One region of the Selenomonas oralis genome, then DNA from elsewhere that is predicted to be linked to it. Evidence: riboswitches for the same ligand, from Rfam matches in the RefSeq annotation. Region 1 holds a riboswitch; each other region holds the start of a gene.
What was found. Region 1 has a riboswitch for cobalamin ahead of ACRTGH_RS12030 (sirohydrochlorin cobaltochelatase). Riboswitches for the same ligand answer to the same signal wherever they lie in the genome.
Positions count from the first base shown of each region.

Region 2: it holds a riboswitch for cobalamin, as region 1 does, so the genes downstream of both, ACRTGH_RS05815 (hypothetical protein) here and ACRTGH_RS12030 (sirohydrochlorin cobaltochelatase) in region 1, are expected to answer to the same signal.
Region 3: it holds a riboswitch for cobalamin, as region 1 does, so the genes downstream of both, nikB (nickel ABC transporter permease) here and ACRTGH_RS12030 (sirohydrochlorin cobaltochelatase) in region 1, are expected to answer to the same signal.

Region 1 covers NZ_CP194411.1:2,559,205-2,565,989, reverse strand. The annotation lists gene nspC (carboxynorspermidine decarboxylase) at 1-512, shown strand, start outside; gene ACRTGH_RS12050 (MFS transporter) at 659-1,999, shown strand; gene crcB (fluoride efflux transporter CrcB) at 2,003-2,392, shown strand; gene ACRTGH_RS12040 (alpha/beta hydrolase-fold protein) at 2,478-3,218, shown strand; gene ACRTGH_RS12035 (serine O-acetyltransferase) at 3,308-4,231, shown strand; cobalamin riboswitch at 4,382-4,558, shown strand; gene ACRTGH_RS12030 (sirohydrochlorin cobaltochelatase) at 4,895-5,893, shown strand; gene ACRTGH_RS12025 (ABC transporter substrate-binding protein) at 5,981-6,785, shown strand, end outside.
Region 2 covers NZ_CP194411.1:1,217,444-1,224,228, forward strand. The annotation lists gene ACRTGH_RS05810 (methyl-accepting chemotaxis protein) at 1-917, shown strand, start outside; cobalamin riboswitch at 1,139-1,311, shown strand; gene ACRTGH_RS05815 (hypothetical protein) at 1,383-1,589, shown strand; gene ACRTGH_RS05820 (PepSY-associated TM helix domain-containing protein) at 1,721-3,019, shown strand; gene ACRTGH_RS05825 (C40 family peptidase) at 3,164-3,952, shown strand; gene ACRTGH_RS05830 (LCP family protein) at 4,140-5,462, opposite strand; gene ACRTGH_RS05835 (SLC13 family permease) at 6,323-6,785, shown strand, end outside.
Region 3 covers NZ_CP194411.1:2,328,835-2,335,619, forward strand. The annotation lists gene ACRTGH_RS11015 (ABC transporter ATP-binding protein) at 1-56, opposite strand, end outside; gene ACRTGH_RS11020 (ABC transporter ATP-binding protein) at 46-834, opposite strand; gene ACRTGH_RS11025 (ABC transporter substrate-binding protein) at 853-2,412, opposite strand; gene nikC (nickel transporter permease) at 2,454-3,266, opposite strand; gene nikB (nickel ABC transporter permease) at 3,263-4,207, opposite strand; cobalamin riboswitch at 4,444-4,693, opposite strand; gene ACRTGH_RS11040 (lysylphosphatidylglycerol synthase transmembrane domain-containing protein) at 4,804-5,793, opposite strand; gene folE2 (GTP cyclohydrolase FolE2) at 5,838-6,638, opposite strand; gene queC (7-cyano-7-deazaguanine synthase QueC) at 6,655-6,785, opposite strand, start outside.

The DNA.
Region 1 (6,785 bases):
ACCATATCACACGCGAGGGTTACGACATCGAGCTCTTGAAGCGGTGCATTGAGAAGATGCAGAAGAAGTACGAGCTCAAGGTCTATATCGAGCCGGGCGAGGCGATCGCACTCGACGCGGGCTTCCTCGCTGCTGAAGTGCTCGAAATCGTCGAAAATGATACGCCTGTTGCCATACTCGACACGTCGGCGGCATGTCACATGCCCGATGTCATCGAGATGCCGTACCGCCCGCCCGTCCTGGGGGCAGGTGAGGCGGGGGAGAAGCCCTTCACCTACACCTTCGCGGGACCGACGTGCCTCGCAGGCGACACGATCGGCGCGTATTCCTTTGATGCGCCGCTTGCCGTCGGCAGCCGCGTCGTCTTCGGCGACATGGCGATCTATACGATGGTGAAGAACAACACCTTCAACGGTATGCCGCTCCCTGCCATCGTCGCCGTCGATGAGGCGGGCGCATGGCAGGTCGTGCGGCGCTTTGGCTACGAGGACTTCAAGATGCGCCTGTCCTAGGAAGAAGCGCTATCGTTCGCGATGGCGCTTCTTTGCGTCCTGCATGGAATACTTGACCTGCGGCGCATAGGTGGTACAATAAAGGGCGACGTCCTTTGTCCGGGGCGGAGAAGATATGAGTTTGTTTTCAAAGGAAGTGGATATTTATGCTGCGTCGTTTGGAAGAATTGCCCGTTGGCTCTTTTCACTACAAGATGCTCCTCGTCACGGGCCTGGGATGGCTCTTTGATGCGATGGATACAGGCCTGATCGCCTTCGTCCTGCCGCTCTTGGTCAAGGATTGGGGGCTGAGCCCTGCGCAGGCGGGTTGGATCGGCTCTGTGGGACTTATCGGCATGGCGCTCGGGGCGGTCGTTGCAGGTTCTCTTGCTGACCGCTGGGGGCGCAAGAAGGTTTTCACCGCGACGGTTCTGCTCTACAGTGTATCGACGGGGCTTTGCGCTCTGGCTTGGAGCTATGAATCGCTGCTCGTCTTCCGTTTCCTCGTCGGCTTTGGCCTCGGCGGCGAACTGCCCGTTGCCGTCACGCTCATGACAGAGTATGCGCCGACGCGGCTGCGCGGACGCTTCATCGTCCTTCTTGAGAGTTTCTGGGGCGTCGGTTGGCTCGTCGCCGCCTGCATCTCGTATCTCTTCATTCCGACGTTCGGCTGGAAGCTCGCGTTCCTGCTCGGCGCTCTGCCCGCGCTCTATGTGTTCCTCATCCGCCTGCACCTGCCAGAATCCGTTCGCTATCTACTCGCGAAGGGACGCGTCGAGGAAGCGAAGGAGATCGTCTGCCATCTGGAGGAAAAGCTCGGTCTTGCGAACCGTCCGTTTACGGCAGATGAACTATTGCCGCGGGAGAGCGGCAGAGAGACGGGATTTGCCGCGCTGTGGCAAAAGGGCTTCCGTTTGCGCACGACGATGCTTTGGCTGACGTGGTTCGGCATCGTCTTCAGCTACTACGGCATCTTCATGTGGCTGCCGTCGCTCGTCTACGCGCAGGGCTTCGCCGTCGTCAAGACCTTCGAGTATGTGCTGATGATGACGCTCGCGCAGCTTCCCGGCTATCTTGCTGCCGCGTGGCTCGTCGAGGTCATCGGACGCAAGTATACGTTGTCCGCCTTCCTGCTTTTGTCGGGCGTTTGCAGCTACTTCTTTGGCGCTGCCGAATCGTCGTCGGCGCTTCTCGCCTGGGGCGCGGGCATGAGCTTCTTCAATCTCGGCGCATGGGGCGTCATCTACACCTATACGCCCGAGCAGTACCCGACGGCGATGCGTGCGCTCGGCAGCGGTTGGGCGGCGGGATTTGGACGCATCGGCGGCATGATTGCGCCGATGCTCGTCGGCGTGCTGCTCGCCGGCTCCGTTGGCATTGAGATGATCTTCGGACTGTTCGCGTCCGTCTTCGTGCTGATCTCGATCGTCGTCATCACCTGCGGCAAGGAAAGCAAGCAGAAGACGCTCGAAGATCTCGCCGATGTTCGCGAGGCGCACGGAGCGTAAACGATGGGGGCGCAGTATATCTTTGTCTTTCTGGGCGGCGGCTTTGGCGCTGTGTGCCGCTATCTGGCGACCGCGTTCTTTGCCGCACGCTTCGGCGCCGCGTTTCCCTGCGGCACCCTCTTCGTCAACGTGTCGGGCAGCTTTCTTATGGGACTCATCATGGGGCTCCTGCCGCTTTTGCCGCGCGGCGTCTTTCTGCCAGAGAACCTGCGCCTTTTGCTTGCCGTCGGCTTTCTCGGCGGCTTCACGACGTTTTCCTCTTTCAGCATGGAGACGCTGGCCTTGCTGCAGGGCGCGAACGCTCCTTATGCCCTGCTGAATATAGTTGCGAACGTTTTTCTGGGACTTCTCGCGGCCTGGGCAGGGCTTCTTCTGATTCGCGCCTTAGCCTAGGGATGCCTTGTCAGGCGAGGTTTTGTATAGTATAGTTGATGATATGGAGATTGGCTGCTGCATTGTGGAAAGCGGGGGCATGGGTATGGAAAAGAGAGAGGACCGCTGGTTCAGCGAGAGGCTGCAAAAGGAAATGACGGTCAGGACGTATGGAGCGGGCGGTATTCCTGTGCTGGCCTTTCCGCCGCAGAGAGGGCTTTCGGACGCATACGAGGGAGCCGGCGTGGTGGACGCGCTCGCTCCTTGGATTGACGGGCAGCTGATTCGCCTCGTGACGGTTGATACCGTTGACGGTGAGAGCTGGTTCAGCCGCGATGACCGAGAGTGGCGTGCAAACCGACAGGAAGCTTATTACGAGTATATCGTTGAGGAAGTCTTGCCGTATATCCGCTCCCAGGGAGGCGTGCAGCGCCTGCCTCTAGCGGTTGGCTGCGGTTTCGGTGCGACACATGCAACGATTGTCTTTTTGCGGCGGCCTGAATACTTTTCCGGACTTGTTGCGCTTGCCGGCTCGTATGATGCGAAGAAATTCTTCGGCGGCTGGCTCAATGGGCAACTCTACGACAATTCGCCGTTGGACTTCCTGCCGAACATGGCAAATGAACATCCCTATATCGCGCTTTACAATGAGAAGAACATTGTCTTCTGTACGGGGCAAGGGCACGGCTTGGATGAGCCGCGGCGTTCGCTTGCACGTCTTTGCAGGGTGCTTGAGGCGCGCGGCATCGATGCCTGGGTTGATTTCTGGGGCGAGGATGTCGATTATGGCTGGGACTGGTGGACGAAGCAGCTCGTGTATTTTTTGCCCCATGTGCTTGGCTCATGAACGGTGACTGAAAGTGCAGTGCGGCATTGAAAGCAGGTCATGCCGTTTCGCGTAGCGGCTGAACATTACTAGGAAAGAGAAGTGGAAGAATGGCGGACATCATAGCGGAGAACCTGCATGGCATCATCAACGACATCCTGGAGGATTACAGACAGGAGCGTATTATTGACAAGATGGATGTCTTTTGCCGCCCGGACAAGAAGACGGTCATCGATATTCTCGACAAACTCGTGCGCATTGTTTTTCCGGGCTATTTCAAGGATGAGCACTACCGCGTCTACAGCGTTGAGAACAATATGACGATGGTTATAGAGGATGTGGCGTACCTGCTGAACAAACAGATCGCCATCGCTCTGCCGTGCAAATGCTCGAACGTGCAAACGGAAGGCGATATTGCTGACCGAGCCCAGGAGATCACACTTGCCTTTTTCCGCGCCATACCGAAGATCCGCTCCTACATCGAATTGGATGTTCATGCGACATTCGAGGGAGATCCTGCGGCGTCGAGCGAGGCGGAGATCATTTACTCCTATCCAGGACTGTACGCGATCACCGTGCACCGTCTCGCGCATGAGCTTCATGTGCTCGACGTTCCCGTGATTCCGCGCATCATGTCCGAGTATGCGCACAGCTGTACGGGTGTGGATATCCACCCGGGCGCGACGATTGGCAGGAGCTTTTTCATCGACCATGCTACGGGCATTGTCATCGGTGAGACGACGGAAATCGGCGAGCATGTGAAAATCTATCAGGGGGTAACTTTGGGGGCGCTCTCGACGAAGGGCGGCCGTATGCTGAAGGATAAGAAGCGCCATCCGACCATCGAGGATTATGTGACCATCTACTCCGGCGCCTCGATCCTCGGCGGCAATACGGTCATAGGCAAGGGCGCCGTCATCGGCGGCAATGCGTTTATCACGAAGTCGGTCGCGCCGGGCACGCAGGTCAGCGTGAAAAATCAGGAGCTGCGCTGTGACAAGTCACGCGAGGAGATGGAGCAGGTTGACTTCTAGAAGGAAGTTTCCTGGTTTTATACCATCGAAAGGTCTGTCGATGTTCTCTTGACCTAATTTGGGAAATTCCTAAAATATCCTGAAAAGGGTGTTGACAAACATAGGAATGAGTGCTACCATAATACATGAGGTTCATAGAACCATAAAAACTCCATATCGATTGGGTTAGGTGTCGCAAGACTTAATAGGGAATCCGGTAAATGCCGGAGCGGTCCCGCCACTGTAACAGCGAGTGAATCTGCATGATGTCACTGGGGAATGTCCCTGGGAAGGCGCAGAGGAGCGATGACCTGGAGCCAGGAGAACTGCCTAGCTGACAATCACCGTTTGACCTGCGAGTGATGGGGAAGGGGATTATTGCGCAACGCAATGAATCCCGGCTGAGGCCGGGTTTTCTTTTGTAGTGCCTCCCCTCCGAAAACCCCCTTCCCCACGCGGGCAAAGGGGCTTATTTTCGGCGGAGAGTTTTCCCTGCGGCTTGGCTACAGGGGAAAGCATTGCTCATATATTATTTCCGATCCAGTTCTCTTTTGCTGCTCTGCAGCAGCTCCGGGGGTGGAGACCCGGAGCTTTCTTTTTTCAAGCCCGCCTTGGCTGATGCTGCATTTAGGCCAGGGCTTGCTATATTTCCTTACGTAATCATTTTAAAGGAGAGATGCTTTCATGAAGAAGAATTTCAAAAGGATGCTGGCCATGTCCCTTGCCTGCAGCGCAATTTTTGCTATCGGTGCGCCTGCGGCTCATGCCGGCTACATGCTGAACCCTGAGGTAAAGAATCCGACACCGGCGCTCCTTGAGGCTTCTCAGATCGGCCTTTTGAAGAATGAGAACCCCAAGCTCCAGAAGCTTCCGAACAAGGATGCCATTCTTGTCATGAGCTTCGGCACAACGTACAAAGATTCGCGTGCGAAGACGATTGAGGCGACGGTCAAGGCCATTCAGGCGGCTCATCCCGGCGTAAAGGTCGAGCTGGCGTTTACGTCGCATATCATCGTTGACCGCATCAAGGAGAAGGAAGGCATTGACATTCCCACGCCTGAAGCGGCTTTGAAGCAGTTGAAGAAGGACGGCTATACGCGTGTGGCGCTCTGTTCCCTCGATGTCATTCCCGGTATGGAGTACGCTTATGACAAGGCTATCTTCAACGAGTATAAGAACGATTTCAAGAAGATGACGCTCGGCACGACGCTCATGTACTGGCAGGGTCAGGAAGAGCAGCGCGACGATGTTGCGGAGACTCTGAAGGCGCTTTCGACGCAGTTCCCCAAGGTAGCGGACAACGAGGCAATCCTCGTCATGGCGCACGGCACGCCGCATCCGGCCAATGCCTACTACGCTGTCATCCAGGACGGCATCGACAAGATGAATCTCAAGAATACGTTCATCTACACCGTCGAGGGCTGGCCGAGCCTTGAGGACATCATTCCGCAGCTCAAAGCAAAGGGTATTGACACGGTTACGCTCATGCCGATGATGATGGTCGCCGGCGACCATGCAAACAACGACATGGCAGGCGCTGAGCCGGATTCCCATAAGTCCGTGCTCGAGAGCGAAGGCTTCAAGGTCAAGACCTACATCCATGGTCTCGGCGAGAACAAGGCCATTCGCGACCTCTTCGTAGATCGTGCGAACGAGGCATGGGACGCTCTGAAGAGCAAATAAAAGAAAATGATGTTTCTCCCCCTTGAGCTTTCAGGGGGGAGATTTTTCTAGGTGGATTTGTTGAAGAATTGTTTAGGAGGCGACAGGATGGATCTCACGATGTATCGCAGGACAAAGCTTTGGGTTTGTGCGTTTGCACTGCTCACATGCTTTTTCTTCGCTGCGGGCTGCGGCGGTACGAGCCAAGAGGGAGAGAAGACTTCAGAGACGAAGATGGTGACGGATCTTACCGGCGCGGAAGTCAAGATCAAGAAGGATCCGCAGAGAATGGTCGTGGTTCCCGTGCCGTGGGCTTCCATCGTCTATGCCGTGGACGGCAGTTCGGAGAAGCTTGTCGGTATGCACCCGTCTGCTATGGCCGCTTACAAAAAGAGCATGCTGCGCAAGATGGCGCCGAAGATGGCGGAGGTCAACGATACGTTCGTCGACCGCAATTTCAATGTGAATTACGAAGAGATTGCCAAGCTGCGCCCTGACTTGGCAGTTATTTGGGATTATCAGCCGGAGGTCGGCGAGAAACTTGCGAGCATGGGCATCCCCGCTGTCAAGATCCGCTATGGCACGTTGGAAGACGTGCAGAAGGGCATCGCGCTCCTCGGCGATATATTGAACAAGCAGGAAGAGGCAAACGCCCTGATCGCTTACCACAAGGAAAGCGAAGCTTATTTTAAGGAAAAGGCGAAGGAGCTGGAGGGAAAGCCGCGCCCGAAAGTACTCTATTTGCAGAATGAGCAGCTGACGGCAGCCGGCACGCGCTCCGTCAACAAGATTATGATCGAAGCTGCCGGCGGTGAAAATGTTGTAGATGTCGAGGATCAATGGCCGAAAATCACGATGGAACAGGTGATGTCGTGGAATCCCGATGTCATCATCCTGAGCAATTTTTCGGATT
Region 2 (6,785 bases), 1.3 Mb from region 1:
TGCATGAGGAAGCGGAGAGGACGAATGTTGTTGTCGGCGAGCTTGAGGGCATGATCGAGGCCATGAACAACGAGACGCAGGATATGTCCGCAGTGACGGAAGAGATGTCGGCGGGCATGGAGGAGACGGCGGCTTCGACGGCAAGCATGCAGCAGGTCAGCAACCATTTGAGCGAGGAGATCCGCGGCACGGTCGGCGTGATGAAGAAGAGCGAGGCGTACACGCAGGAAATCAGCACGCGTGCGACGGAGCTCAAGATAAAGATGGAGCAGGCGCAGGAGGCTTCCCAGCGCGTCTACGAGTCGTCCAAGGGGTCGGTGGAAGCGGCCATCGAATCGGCGAAGGTCGTCGAGCAGATCTCGCAGCTCACGCAGGCGATTACGGATATCGCCGAGCAGACGAACCTCCTCGCGCTGAATGCGAGCATCGAGGCGGCGCGTGCCGGCGATCAGGGCCGCGGCTTCTCCGTCGTTGCGGGCGAGGTCGCAAAGCTTGCCGAGCAGTCGCAGGGGACGGCGGAAAAGATCAAGAGCCTCACGGGGGAAGTGACAAGCGCCATGCAGGCGCTGTCCAAGAGTGCGTTCGATCTCTTGGCACTTCTCGATGGGGATGTGCGCAAGGATTATGCGCAGATGGACGATACGGCTGTCCGGTACAAGGAGGATGCGGAATACTTCCTGAAAGCGGCGAAGGAAAGCACCAAGACTTCGGAGGTGCTTCTGCAGTCGGTGGAGAACATGAACCACTCGATGGAGGAAATCGGCCGGGCGACGCACGAAAGCGCCGACGGCAACACGCGCATCGCCGAGAATATCGTCGGCATGGCGGAGAAGTACGCCGACATTCTCGACAAGGTGCAGAGCTTCAAGGAAGGCACGGAGCGACTGAAAAATCTCGTGGCGGCATTTTCGGGCTGAGGCTGATTTTTCGCCGGCTCGGATCACGCCGAAAATAAGACGGGAATCGGGAGCGGCACAGCAGCGCCGCTCCCGGTTTTTTGCGCGGCAGACGACATTTTGCCGGGTGGGCCGCCGTCTGCCCGAGACGAACGCACGGAGGATGGAAAACTTTTCCCGTGCTATTGACAATGCCTATGGGGAATGATATTCTGGCAGTCGGAAGCCCGGAGATATGAAAACCGTATAGAATGGGATCAGGTGTCGCAAGACTTAATAGGGAAGCCGGAGGAGCCGGCGCGGTCCCGCCACTGTAACAGCGAGCGAATCCGCAAGATGCCACTGGGGAAGCCCGGGAAGGTGCGGAGGAGCGATGAACTGGAGCCAGGAGAACTGCCTGATTGACGATTGCCGTTTGACCTGCGAGCGATGGGGAGGGAATCTGGCTTTATCGGCCGGCTGCTTCCGCCTTGGGGCGGAAGGACAGTGCGGCGCATCTTTTTGCGTCCTGATGAAGCGGTGATTTTGAGCAGCGCCCTTTCCTGGCGGGAGGGGCGCTGCTTTTGGTTTGCGCCTGTGCCCTGCGGCGCCGTCGGACGGGCTCTTTTCGCCGCCTTTGCGGCGATGCGCAGGGCTTTTTTTGCGGCCGCTCTTTACAGGCGCGGCCTGATGGAAGGCGCCGGGCTTTTGTAATTCTTATGGCGACGAATCTGTAGCCGGCAGGGAGGCTAGGGCAAGATGGGGCGTCCTTTTCCGAGCATTTCAAGCTGATTTCGGACGAATCCGTTTCAGCGGGTCTGTTTTGAAAGAAAGGAGTCTTTTTCATGTTACTTCTCTATCGTCTGCACCGCTGGATCAGTGCGATCTGTGCAGTGTTTTTCCTCCTGCTTTGCCTCACGGGGCTACCTCTTCTCTTCAAGGAGGAGATCACGCAGTGGAACCGCGTCGAGCCTCTGCCCCATGCGGGAGACTCCTCCTACCATGTGCTCTGGCAGGGAACTTCTGCCGGACTCGACAAGGTCCTGGAAGAGAACCCCGACAAGAAGGTGCAGGCCATTTCCGCCATGCCCGAGCATGGGCTTCTGCTCTACCGCATCGCTGACAAGGGCAGTCACGGGCGCACGGGGCGCATGAGCATGGGTGGCACGCAGATCGCCTATTCGCCCATGACGGAACAGGCCGTTCCGTGGCGCAGCGGCGCAGTGAAGTCGCCTGCCGTCGCGAGCCTCATGCACACGCTGCACATCCTGCACCTGCGGCTCGCCATGGGGCAGGGCGGTATGATCTTCCTCGGCATTATGTGTTTCCTCAGCTTCCTCTCCATTCTCGGCGGCCTGCTGCTCTATCCGACCTTCATGCGCCGCCGCCTTTTCGGCGGCACGCGCGGCGGCGTCTCGGCGGGCAGCTCCTTCGACTGGCACAACTTCCTCGGCGTCGTCACGGCGGTCTGGGCGGGGCTTCTGACCTTGAGCGGCGTTGCCATCGTCATCTTCTCCGTGGGCTACGGCGCTTACCTCGCGGATGTCGACGCCCACGCGCCGCAGGGGGATGCTGCGAGCGTCCGCTACGAGGATATGCTCGCCTATGCGAAAGAAGCCTTCCCCGAGCAGGATGTCCTGAGCATGGAGGCCGCGACGGGCAAACTCCCTGCGACCCTCTACCTGACGGATGCGGCGCACCCCGCGATGTTCATGGGGCAGAAGGTGCTCTTTTCCCGTACGGCAGACGGCGAGCTCCTGCACTTCACTGAGCCGCTGCCGCGCTACTTGGCCGTCTGCGCCTCGCTGCTCGACCTCCACATCCATAACCATTCGACGATTCTCCTGAAAATCATCTGGGCGCTGCTCGACATCGTGACGATCGTCGTCATCGTCACGGGGTTCCTCGGCTGGTGGCAGCGCACGCACAGGCAGAAGGAGCGCCGGCCCGTCTTTGCGGACGACAGGGGACGTTCGCTGCTGGCTTCCGTCTGGAAGCTGCCGGCGCTCCTCGCAGCGCTCTCCCTCATCGGCATGACGGCGCCGCTCTCGGATACCTTCCTCGGCAATACGGGCGGCACGCTTGCCTGGCTCCTAGTCCTCGCCGTAAGCGCCGTCGCCTGGCTCTTCGCCAAGCGGCCGTAAGTTGCACGCACAAACGGCTGCTTCATTGTGCGCCGCCTAGGAAAATTCTTGTTTTCAAAGCGGCTTTTTTGCAGTATACTGTAAAGTACAGTTGGCAGCGGAGGGATTCCGCTCTTGCGATTTACGGAAAGGGAAGGGATTCTTATGCGCTCTTATCGTCTGCGCAGGGTGTTTCTTGCGCTGGGTCTTGCCATGCTTTTGGCGGCGGGGACGGCTTCGGCTGCGCCGATCCTCTCCGAGAATTCGCATGGGCGCGATGTGCTGAAGCTGCAGCAGGAACTGCAGCGCGCGGGGTATCTTGACGACAAGCCGGACGGGATTTTCGGCAGCCGCACGAAGAATGCTGTGATAGCGTTCCAGCGCGCGAAGAGCCTCAAGGAGACGGGCGTTGTGGATCGCGAGACTTGGGCGCGTCTGCAGAAGGAGCCGGCGGACGCCGGACGAATCGCGCTGCCGGTCGGTGCGGGCGGCGTGAAGATCCAACCGCCGCAGACGGCGGACAGGAAGCCTGACCTGAAGCCGCATGTGAACAAGGCGCCGGAGAGCAAGCCGTTCCTCAAGCGTGCGAACGTGAACAAGGTCATCGCGACGGCACGGAAGTATATCGGTACGCCGTACAAGTTCGGCGGCACGACGCCGAAGGCGTTCGACTGCTCCGGTTATCTGCAGTACGTGTTCGAGCAGAACGGCATGACGATTCCGCGCACGGCGGACGAGCAGTTCAAGCTCGGCAAGAATGCGCGTGTAACGGATCTGGAGCCCGGGGATCTCGTGTTCTTCGAGACGTACGAGAAAGGCGCTTCGCACTGCGGCATTTACCTCGGCGGCGACAAGTTCATCCATGCGTCGACGAGCAAGGGCGTGCGCATAGACGAGTTGTCGAATGATTATTGGAAAACGCATTATTACGGCGGCAAGCATATCATCGAGTAAACGTCCGGTCTTATAAGCATATAAAGAAGGAAGCCCGTTCCGCAGATGCGCTGCGAAACGGGCTTCCTTTTTGTTTTACCATGAAGCCACAAGAGGTCAAGCTGAAGGTGCAGACCGCTTGGCTAGGCTTCTGTAAGGGCGGCGCACTTTTGTCCACAAAGTGGCCGTTTGTGCGTGTAGTTCTTGGTTATTGTGTCTTTTGCGGGCTGGCGTCGGGGACGGGCGCGGGGCCTACAGGGCCTGTGCTGCCCCGGGCGTCTGTGTCCGCATTGATGCCGGGGGAGACTGCACCGCCGCCCGAGGAGCTGCCCGACGATCCTGTGCCGCCGGAAGAAGAGCTGCTGTCGCTGCTGCCGCTTTGGGAAGAAGAGCGCCTGCCGGATGATGAATCGCTGTCCGCCGCAGCGGGCGTCTCGCGCCCCTGGGACTTTTTCGTGCTGCCGGGTCGATTGGAGTCGGAGCTTTCGCGTTTCGGCGCACGTCCGATGGAGTAGTCGCCTTCGGGAACCTCCGTCGCCCCCGCAGGGATGGAGCGCTCATACTCGTGGCTGGCGCGTTCCATGTTGGCGCGCATGGTGGAATCCAGGTCGATGTCGAGTGTGCTGGCCACGGTCTGGCGCAGTTTCAGGACATCGGGAATCCAGTAGCTGATGCCCGAGATGTAGAGCGGGCGGCCAGGCACCATATCCGTCTTGAGACCGTTCTTCTGCGCTTCCTTCAGCGTGCCCGCGAATTCGAGGAGCTGGCGGAAGGAGAGGTCGGTCTCGACGGAGCCCATGACCTCGCGGATGATGCTTGGCAGATGGGCGATGATGGACGGCGATGCGACCTTGTCCATCACGGCTTTCATGAATTTCTGCTGGCGGCCGATGCGCCCGATGTCGCCTTCCTCGTCGCGGTAGCGCACATAGGTGACGGCCGTTTTGCCGTCCATGTGCTGCATTCCCGGCTGCAGGTCGATGACGAGGCCGCCGTCGTCGTCCCAGGGATCTTCGTAGAACATGCGCTTTTCCACGTCGATGTCGACGCCGCCGATGGCATCGATGATGCGCTGGAAGGAATGCGTGTTGATGATGACGTAGTGGTCGACGCGCACGCCGATGAAATCCTCTACGGTGTCCTCGGTGAGTTTGTGGCCGCCGTAGGCATAGGCCGCATTGATCTTGTCATAGCCGTGTCCCTTGATCTTGACGCGTGTGTCGCGCGGCAGAGAGAGGAGGGCGGCCTGGTTCTTCTTGGGGTCGATGGTCGCGATCATCAGTGTGTCGGAGCGGCCGACATCGTCCGCGCGCTGGTCGACGCCCATGATCATGATGGTTGCCTTGTCCTTGGCTGTCAGGAGATGCTCCTCCTCGGGCGTCAGCTCTTTCTTGTCCAAAAGGCTTGTGGAAGCGAAGAGCGCGCCTGCACAAGCGGCGAGTACGAACACGAGGAAGATGACGAGGTAGAGCCAGATGCGCCGGGTCTTTTTCGGCGGCGGGGTGGGCGTCGAAGTGTTCTGCAAGATCATACCTTCTTTTCAAAGCATTTTGAGAGAGCCGCCTTCGTCTGAAGGACAAGCCTTTGCGGAAGTCGGGCGGAAAGCGGCAAATGCCGCACCCATTTCTTATCATTATAAGAGGTCTTGTTTCTTTGCGCAATTATTATTTTTGCCGTTCGCCCTGTATTAGCGATATTTTACAATGAAAGCCCAAGAAGTCAAGCCCGGAGGGCGCAGACTGATTGGCTGCTTTCATGTAAGGCGGGTGGACATATGTACAGCATGGTGCTGTGATGATGTTATTGGCGGAAACGGATACAAAAGGAACCATGTTGGTTTGTGCGGCGGCTGAACATATGTCCGGCAAGTTTACAATGAAAGCCCAAGAAGTCAAGCCCGGAGGGCGCAGACTGATTGGCTGCTTTCATGTAAGGGCGGGTGGACATATGTACAGCACGGTGCTGTGATGATGTTATTGGCGGAAACGGATACAAAAGGGACCATGTTGGTTTGTGCGGCGGCTGAACATATGTCCGGCAAGTTTACAATGAAAGCCCAAGAGGCCAAGCCGAAGGCGCAGGCCGATTGGCTGCTTTCATGTAAGGGCGGCGCACAATGTCCGCAAAGCGGACGTTTGTGCGTGTAGTTTACAATGAAGCCCAAGAAGTCAAGCCGAAGGCGCAGACTGAACGGCGGGGGAAGCGTTGTTTTTTGAATTTTTTGGCTTTTGCGTTATTTCCTGAATAAATGCACCACTTTGCTATTGTAAAATAACGCCATATATATTATCATAATAGAGTAACAATTCCCGCGTGCTATTCGGGGATAGCCGCAGGGAATGGAACGGGAGCTTCACGCCGTTCTCGTACAAAAGATGGAGGTGTTAGTAAATGAGTACGGAAGAAGCAAAAAGCCAAAGCGACAAGATTCATGAGGCTGAGTTGGCGTTTGACCGAAAACGACGTACCTTCGGCATGATTTGCGGACCGATCTGCGCCATCCTCGTCATCATGACGCCAATCGCGAATCTCCCGTGGGAAGCGCACAAGCTGCTCGCCATCATGACGCTGATCGCGCTGTGGTGGATCACGGAGCCGATTCCGATTCCGGTGACGTCGCTTTTGGGACCGACGCTGGCAGTTATTTTTGGTGTTACAACGGCGAAGACCGCGTATGAGGCGTTCGCCAATCCCATGATCTTCCTCTTCATGGGCGGCTTCATCATCGCCAAGGGCATGATGATGCACGGACTGGATCGAAAATTTGCCTTTGCGCTCCTATCGATGTCCTGGGTCGGCTCGAATCCAAGACGAATCTTCCTCGCGGTCGGCCTTGCCTGTGCGCTCTGCTCCG
Region 3 (6,785 bases), 230 kb from region 1:
GGGAAACGCTTCGTGATATGCTCGATGCGCAGGACTTCTTTGTTTTCAGCCGGCATACGACATACCTCCAATCTGCGGCACAGAATGCAGGAGTTCCTTCGTATAGTTCGCCTGCGGATTTTCAATGATTGCCTGGGAAGTTCCCTCTTCCACGACATGCCCGTTCTGCATGACCATGATTTTGTCCGACATGTAAGTAGCAACACCGAGGTTATGCGTGACGAGGATGATGGCTGTACCGTCCTCGCGGCAGATTTTCATCAGTTCTTTGACCACCTGCGCCTGCGTCGTGACGTCGAGCGCCGAAGTCGGCTCGTCCGCCAAAAGCAGCTGCGGACGGAAGAACATTGCCATAGCGACGCCGACACGCTGACGCATGCCACCGGAAAGCTCAAAAGGAAAGCTGTCCATGATGGTATCAGGATTTGGAAGCTGCATCTTTTCCAGCATTTCCTTCGCCTCTTTTTTTGCTTTCTCCGGACCCATTGAGCTGTGCTCAAGGATGTACTCGACAAACTGACTGCCGATCGTGCGGATGGGGTTCATCATACTGCCGCTGTCCTGGAAGATCATCGAGATGTTGCGCCCACTGATGTCACGCCACATCTTCGGCGTATTTTCCAGCATATTCATGCCGGAAAAAATGATCTCGCCTTCATTCACGTGCCCCTCGTGGGGGAGGCAGCCCAAGACTGCGCGTATGACGCTGGTCTTGCCGCTGCCGCTCTCTCCCACAAGTGACAATACTTCGCCGGAATCGAGGGAAAAACTTATGCCATGCACCATCTCGGTGCCGGCATATTGGATATGGAGGTTTTTGACCTCAAGAAGCATATCGTTCTTCCTTTCTCCTTACTTCGCCGGACGGATCTTGTTCGTGATCCAATAGTAGTCGGACGGATACATCGTCGCACCCGTGATCTTCGTCGAGCTGATGATGTTCGTCTCGGGGTAGCCGAGGAAGAGCGCAGCTGCATCGTTCAAGAGAATCTGCTGCATCTCGATCATGAGCTGACGGCGCTTCGCCGGATCAAACTCGACAGCAAGAGCCGCGCACTTTGCATCGTACTCGGGGTTGCTGTAGCCCGAACCGTTCTGCTGGTTGTCGCCGTCCTTGTTCGTGCGCCAGTACCAGTTGAGATAAATCTCGGGATCGCCCGTATTTGCCGTGATGATATTGGAAATCAGCAGGTCATACTCGCCGTTGATACCGATCTTGTCGAGCAGATTGTAGTCGACCGTCTTCACCTTAATGTCGAAACCGATCTTCTTGCCGTCCGCCTGCACGGCTTCCGCATAGATCGGCAGTTCGGCGCGGCTGTTGTAGACGATGAAGTCGACGCTCAGAGGCTTGCCGTCCTTGTCGCGGATGCCGTCGCCGTCCGTATCCTTCCAGCCTGCCTCATCAAGCAGCTTCTTGGCACGCTCGATATCGTAGTGGTTAGGGTCGGAAAGCTGATCAAAACCATAATCAAGGGAAGGAGGAACAGGAGCCTTGCCTTCGATGAAGGTGCCCTTCAAGATCACTTCGTTGTACGATTTGCGGTCACACATGCTGATGAACGCAGCGCGAACCTTGGGATCGCCGAGGATGCCCTTTTCATTGATGCGCGCGAGCACCGTGCGTAGCGAGGCAATCTTGTCGACATGATACTTGCCCGTATCGTTGAACAAGCCGACGTCGCCCGGGGCGATGTTCACAGCCATGTCCACTTCACCGGACTGGAGCGCCATGGCGCGCGTATTCGGATCGTCGATCGAAGGAATCTCCACCGTTTCGAACGGCACCTCGCCGTCCCAGTAATTGGGATTTTTTTTCATGACTGCCTTTTCTTTGACGAAGGATTCGCAGACGTAAGGCCCCGTGCAGATCGGTCCCTGCTTTGCAAAGTCGCGATCCTTTTCCGCCGACACATCGACGATGAGGAAGAGCGGGTCGGCGAGGTAGCCGGGCATACTCGGCGCCGGCTTGTCCGTCGTGATGATGAGATTCTGTCCTTCCGCCTTCATCTCCGTGTACTTGAAGAACGTCGCGGCGCGCGTGTTCTTGGCAAAGGCGCGCTCGATGGAGGCCTTGACAGCCTCTGCCGTCAGCGGGTTCCCGTTCGAGAACTTCACGCCGTCGCGGATCTTGAACGTCCACGTGAGCTTGTCGTCGCTGATCGTCCATTTCTCTGCGAGCCACGGCTGGATGTTCATCTTCTCATCAAACTTCGTCAGCGTCTCGCCCATACCGTAGCGCATGACGACCCAGCCGAAAGCATTTTCCGTCGGCTCAAGAGAGTCCGCGAAGTTCGTCACGCCGACGCGCAAGGTATCCTTCGAAGCCTCTTTGCCGCCGCAGCCTGCGAATACCGCCACGGACAAACACGCCGCCATGGCAACAGAAAGCAGCTTCTTCCACTTTTTCATTAAATTTCAGCCTCCTAAAATCATAAGACATCGTAAAACCATCAGCTTGCCTTGTTTGGATCAAGCCAGTCGCGCAACGCATCTCCCCACAGATTGAACACAGCGACGACGAGGACGATGGCGGCGCCGGGGAACAGCATGAGCCACGGCGCCGTCTGCAGTGCCTGCCTGCCTTCGTTGAGCATGAGCCCCCATTCCGGCGTCGGCGGTTGCGCGCCAAAGCCCAGGAACGAAAGACCTGCCAGCTCCATCATCATCGCCCCGATATCGACGGCTGCCGTCACCAGTATGATGGAAAGGATATTGGGCGCGATATGGCGGAAAAACATCTGCACGGGACGCGTGCCGTTCGTCACAGCCGCCGCGATATAATCCTGCTGGCGCACCTTCAGCGTCATGCTGCGCGCCAGGCGTGCATACTTCGTCCAACCGACGGCGACAAGGGCGAGGATGGCATTGACCACGCTGCCGCCCATCATGCCCGCAATGGCGATCGCCAGCACGATGCCCGGAAAGGCGAGGAACATATCGGCAAAGCGCATGATGATCGTATCCACCTTGCCGCCGACATAGCCGGCAACGACGCCGATGGCAGAGCCGATGCCGGCGATGAGGATGACGACCGTCAAAGACATGAACACCGATATGCGCGCGCCGTAAATCACGCGCGTAAAGAGATCGCGCCCGAGTTTATCCGTTCCGAACCAATGCTCGGCGGAAGGCGGCAGAAATGCCTGCTGCATCGACGACTCATAGGGATCCTGCGTCAAGATGAAGGGCGCGAGAAGCGCTGTGAGGAAGATCAACCCTGCCAATATGGAATAGAAGCGCAGGAGCTTTGCGTCCTTGCTCATGATTTCGCCCCCTTCTTCAGGCGCGGATCAAGATATACATAGGACAGATCCACAAGGAAGTTGACCACCATGTAGAAGATGGCTGTCCAGAGAACGAATCCCTCCAACAACGGATAGTCTCGCATCTCGATCGCCCGCACCGCCAGGCGGCCTATGCCGGGCCAGCCGAAGACGATCTCGACGATCGCCACACCGCCCAAGAGCCAGCCTAGAGCCAAACCGAAGAGCGTGATGAGCGGCAAAAACGCATTGGGCAGCACATGGCGCCACAGAATGCGCTGCATGGACAGACCGCGAGCCTTGGCGCCGATGACGTAATCCTGACTGAACTCTTCGAGCACGGCGGTACGCACCTGCCTCGTATACTTGGAAGACAGGAGGATCGCCAGGGTTGCAGACGGAAGAATCAGCCCTTCCAGAGTGACCTCGCCGCCCGAAATCGGGAACAGTCCCAATTTCAAACCGAAGACAAAGAGAAGCAGCAAGCCGACCCAGAAGCTTGGCATCGAAACGCCGAGAAAGGACACGCCGCGAATCAAATAATCCGGCCAACGGTTGCGATATAAAGCTGCGATGACTCCGCAAGGCACAGAAACGACGAGCATCATCAAGGTTGCTGTTCCTGCCAAAAGCAGCGTGCCGAGAAGATTCTGCTCAAGCTTTTCAGCAACCGGCATCTTGGCGGAATAGCTCATGCCCATATCGCCATGCAGCAAGCCGGAAAGCCAGTGCAGATACTGCTCATGGAAGGGACGGTCAAGCCCCAATTCGTGACGTGTCTTTTCGATAGTTTCCTGCGACACCATCGTATCGCCGGTCTCCAGGATCATCTCTACAGGATCACCGGGAGCGAGATACGTCAGACCGAATGTCAAGAATGTAACGCCCAAAAGCGTGATGAGCATCTGACACAGGCGACGTATCAAATCTTTTCCTTTCAATGCAATACCTCATCTCCTTACAAAATCAAAAATTACTCCTGCAAAATCCTCCCGAAATCTCAGCGAAGGATTTTTATTCAGAAACGCAGATCTTGCGGCGTTTCCATAAGAAAACCGCATGTCCATCGACCAACGACAGGACATGCGGTGCTTCCCACAAAGCGCGGAATACCAAGGACATATTCCCCCATCGGAATACGCCTTGGCATCCATCTCCCCATCTCTCGTAAGTCAAGCAATGAATCTTATCATAAGCAGGCTTTCTGGCTCTCGGATCATCGTTTGTTTCCGTCTTCCCGGGTTTTCCCCAGTGACATGTCAGGAAGTGCCGATGCATTCAGCACTTTCATCAGAAACAGCGATTTCAGCGCTTCCCATGGAAACAAATTCCCCGATTACAGCTGCGGGACAGCATGGGTCTTTCACCCATTTTCCTCTCATCGCTCGCCGATATAGGTCGGCGACACTTATGACGTACCGTATGAAGTTTTATATTACTGAAAGTAATTATACATCATATAAAAGTGTGTAGCAAGAAAAAGATACAAGATTTTCTTTGGAAACAACTATTTTGATTTGCAAGAATTACCTTATTTTTAATGTTCTAATTGACGATTGAGGAAATCCCGACCAAAAATCTTCAGCGTATAATAAAGTCCTATGAAAAACGGGATATACTCCGCAATAAGACGCCAGCAAACGGCAAGAATACCAACGGTACCTGCCGGAACGGAATCAGCGAAAAGAAAGACAAAGCCTCCTTCAGCAATTCCTGAGCCGCCTGGGGTAGGTGTGAAATAGAGCAGCATATTAAGAAAAATCATGCGACCCATGACAGTATACCAATCGGCATCCGTCACGCCAAGTCCAAGGAGAAGACACGGTACAATCGCATAGATAAATATGAGACTGAGTCCCGATTCAAAAAAAATGCGTATCATACTTTTAGGCGACGATGCAAGAAGATGTACACCGGTCTTAATGTCGCGATAAAATGCCATAATTTTTTTTCTGCGTTCGTCCTTTGCATGTTTTGTGAAGCGCAGTACAACATAATCGAGGACATTCGTACGAGCTGCCGCAACAATCAGCATGATAACGATAAAAGCCGCAATGGAAATCAACATCAATGTATGGTTATCAATCCCTGGCAAAATACCTGTATCATGGAGAAAAATGAACGGCATACAACAAATAAGAAAGAGAATCGAAACCAGTGTCCGCACAATGACAAGCACTGTCGCTTTGCCTGCGGGAATTCCCGCATGACGCAAAAACATGAGTTGGGCGACTGCCCCTCCCGTTGCGCCAGGTGTCAAAAGCGCAAGAAAGTAGTTACCAAAAACAACTTGTACGGCCTGGGACAGCGTAATTTTTTCATCTGAAATTTTCACAAGATGCATGAGACGCGTACCGTCAAGCGTCAGCCCAAGTCCCACACAGATAAGCGCAAGTACAATCGACCAAGGTTTAAACGCCGTAAGGTTTGTAAGCGTATTGATATCAACAGTGGAATAGATAACCGCACCAGAGATAATGAAAACAAGCAAAAGCGGCAAAACAAAGCGCTTGCAGAACATCTTCATGCGATACCTCCTCCTGTACAGCTATCAAACATCCGACCATTGATCTACTCACTGTGCCCCACAAACTCCTCATGGCTCGCATAAGCACTATGGTTATGAATAGACTCAAAATTCTCGCAAACAACAGAAAACCAATGCAGTCCTTGCAAGGGACGCAAGACAAGCACAATATCGCGCAGAATATCCTCGACAAACTTCGGCCGCTCATAAGCCTTTTCCGTCACATACTTTTCATCCTCACGTTTCAACAGAGGATAGATCGAACACGAAGCTTGGTCTTCTACTAAAGCAGCCAAATCCTCGATAAAAATGCATGATGCGGATGGTCTGAATTCGACAACAACTTGTAAAAGACTTCTCTGGTTATGCGCACCATAACGCGCAATTGCCTTACTGCACGGACAAAGCGACGTAGCCGGAACGGTGACGCCAAGACGAAACGCCATCGGCTCTCCCGACTTCTTCTCTCCCTCAAAGAAGCAGTCCAAATCCAGAACAGATTTTTTACCGCTCACAGGTGCCCTTTTAGCAATAAAATATTTGAAAGAAAGCCTCAGTTTTGCTGTTTGTGCCTCAAGACGAACGAGTGCTTCCTCCAGCATCTCCTCCATCTCTTTTTCTGCCACAGGTTTGTCGCACCAGCGATGAAGAATCTCCAGGAAGCGGCTCATATGTGTTCCCTTGTATTCCTTCGGCAAAGAAACGGTAAAACGAATACGTGCCAAAACTTCTTGGAAACCGCCGCACTTCTCTTTGACGCGAAACGGCAGATGTGCATCCTTGATGCCGACATGCTGTATATCGATACCACGTTCATCCGCATTTTTCTGTATATCTTTCAACATGATTTTTCATCATCCATCATTTTATTTCGTATTCAACGGGATCATCAATTCCAGCTTGTTGGAAGCCCTGCAAACGCAGCTTGCAGCTGTCACAGATGCCGCAGGCTTTTTCCCCGCCCTTATAGCAGCTGTGCGTAAGCTCCAGCG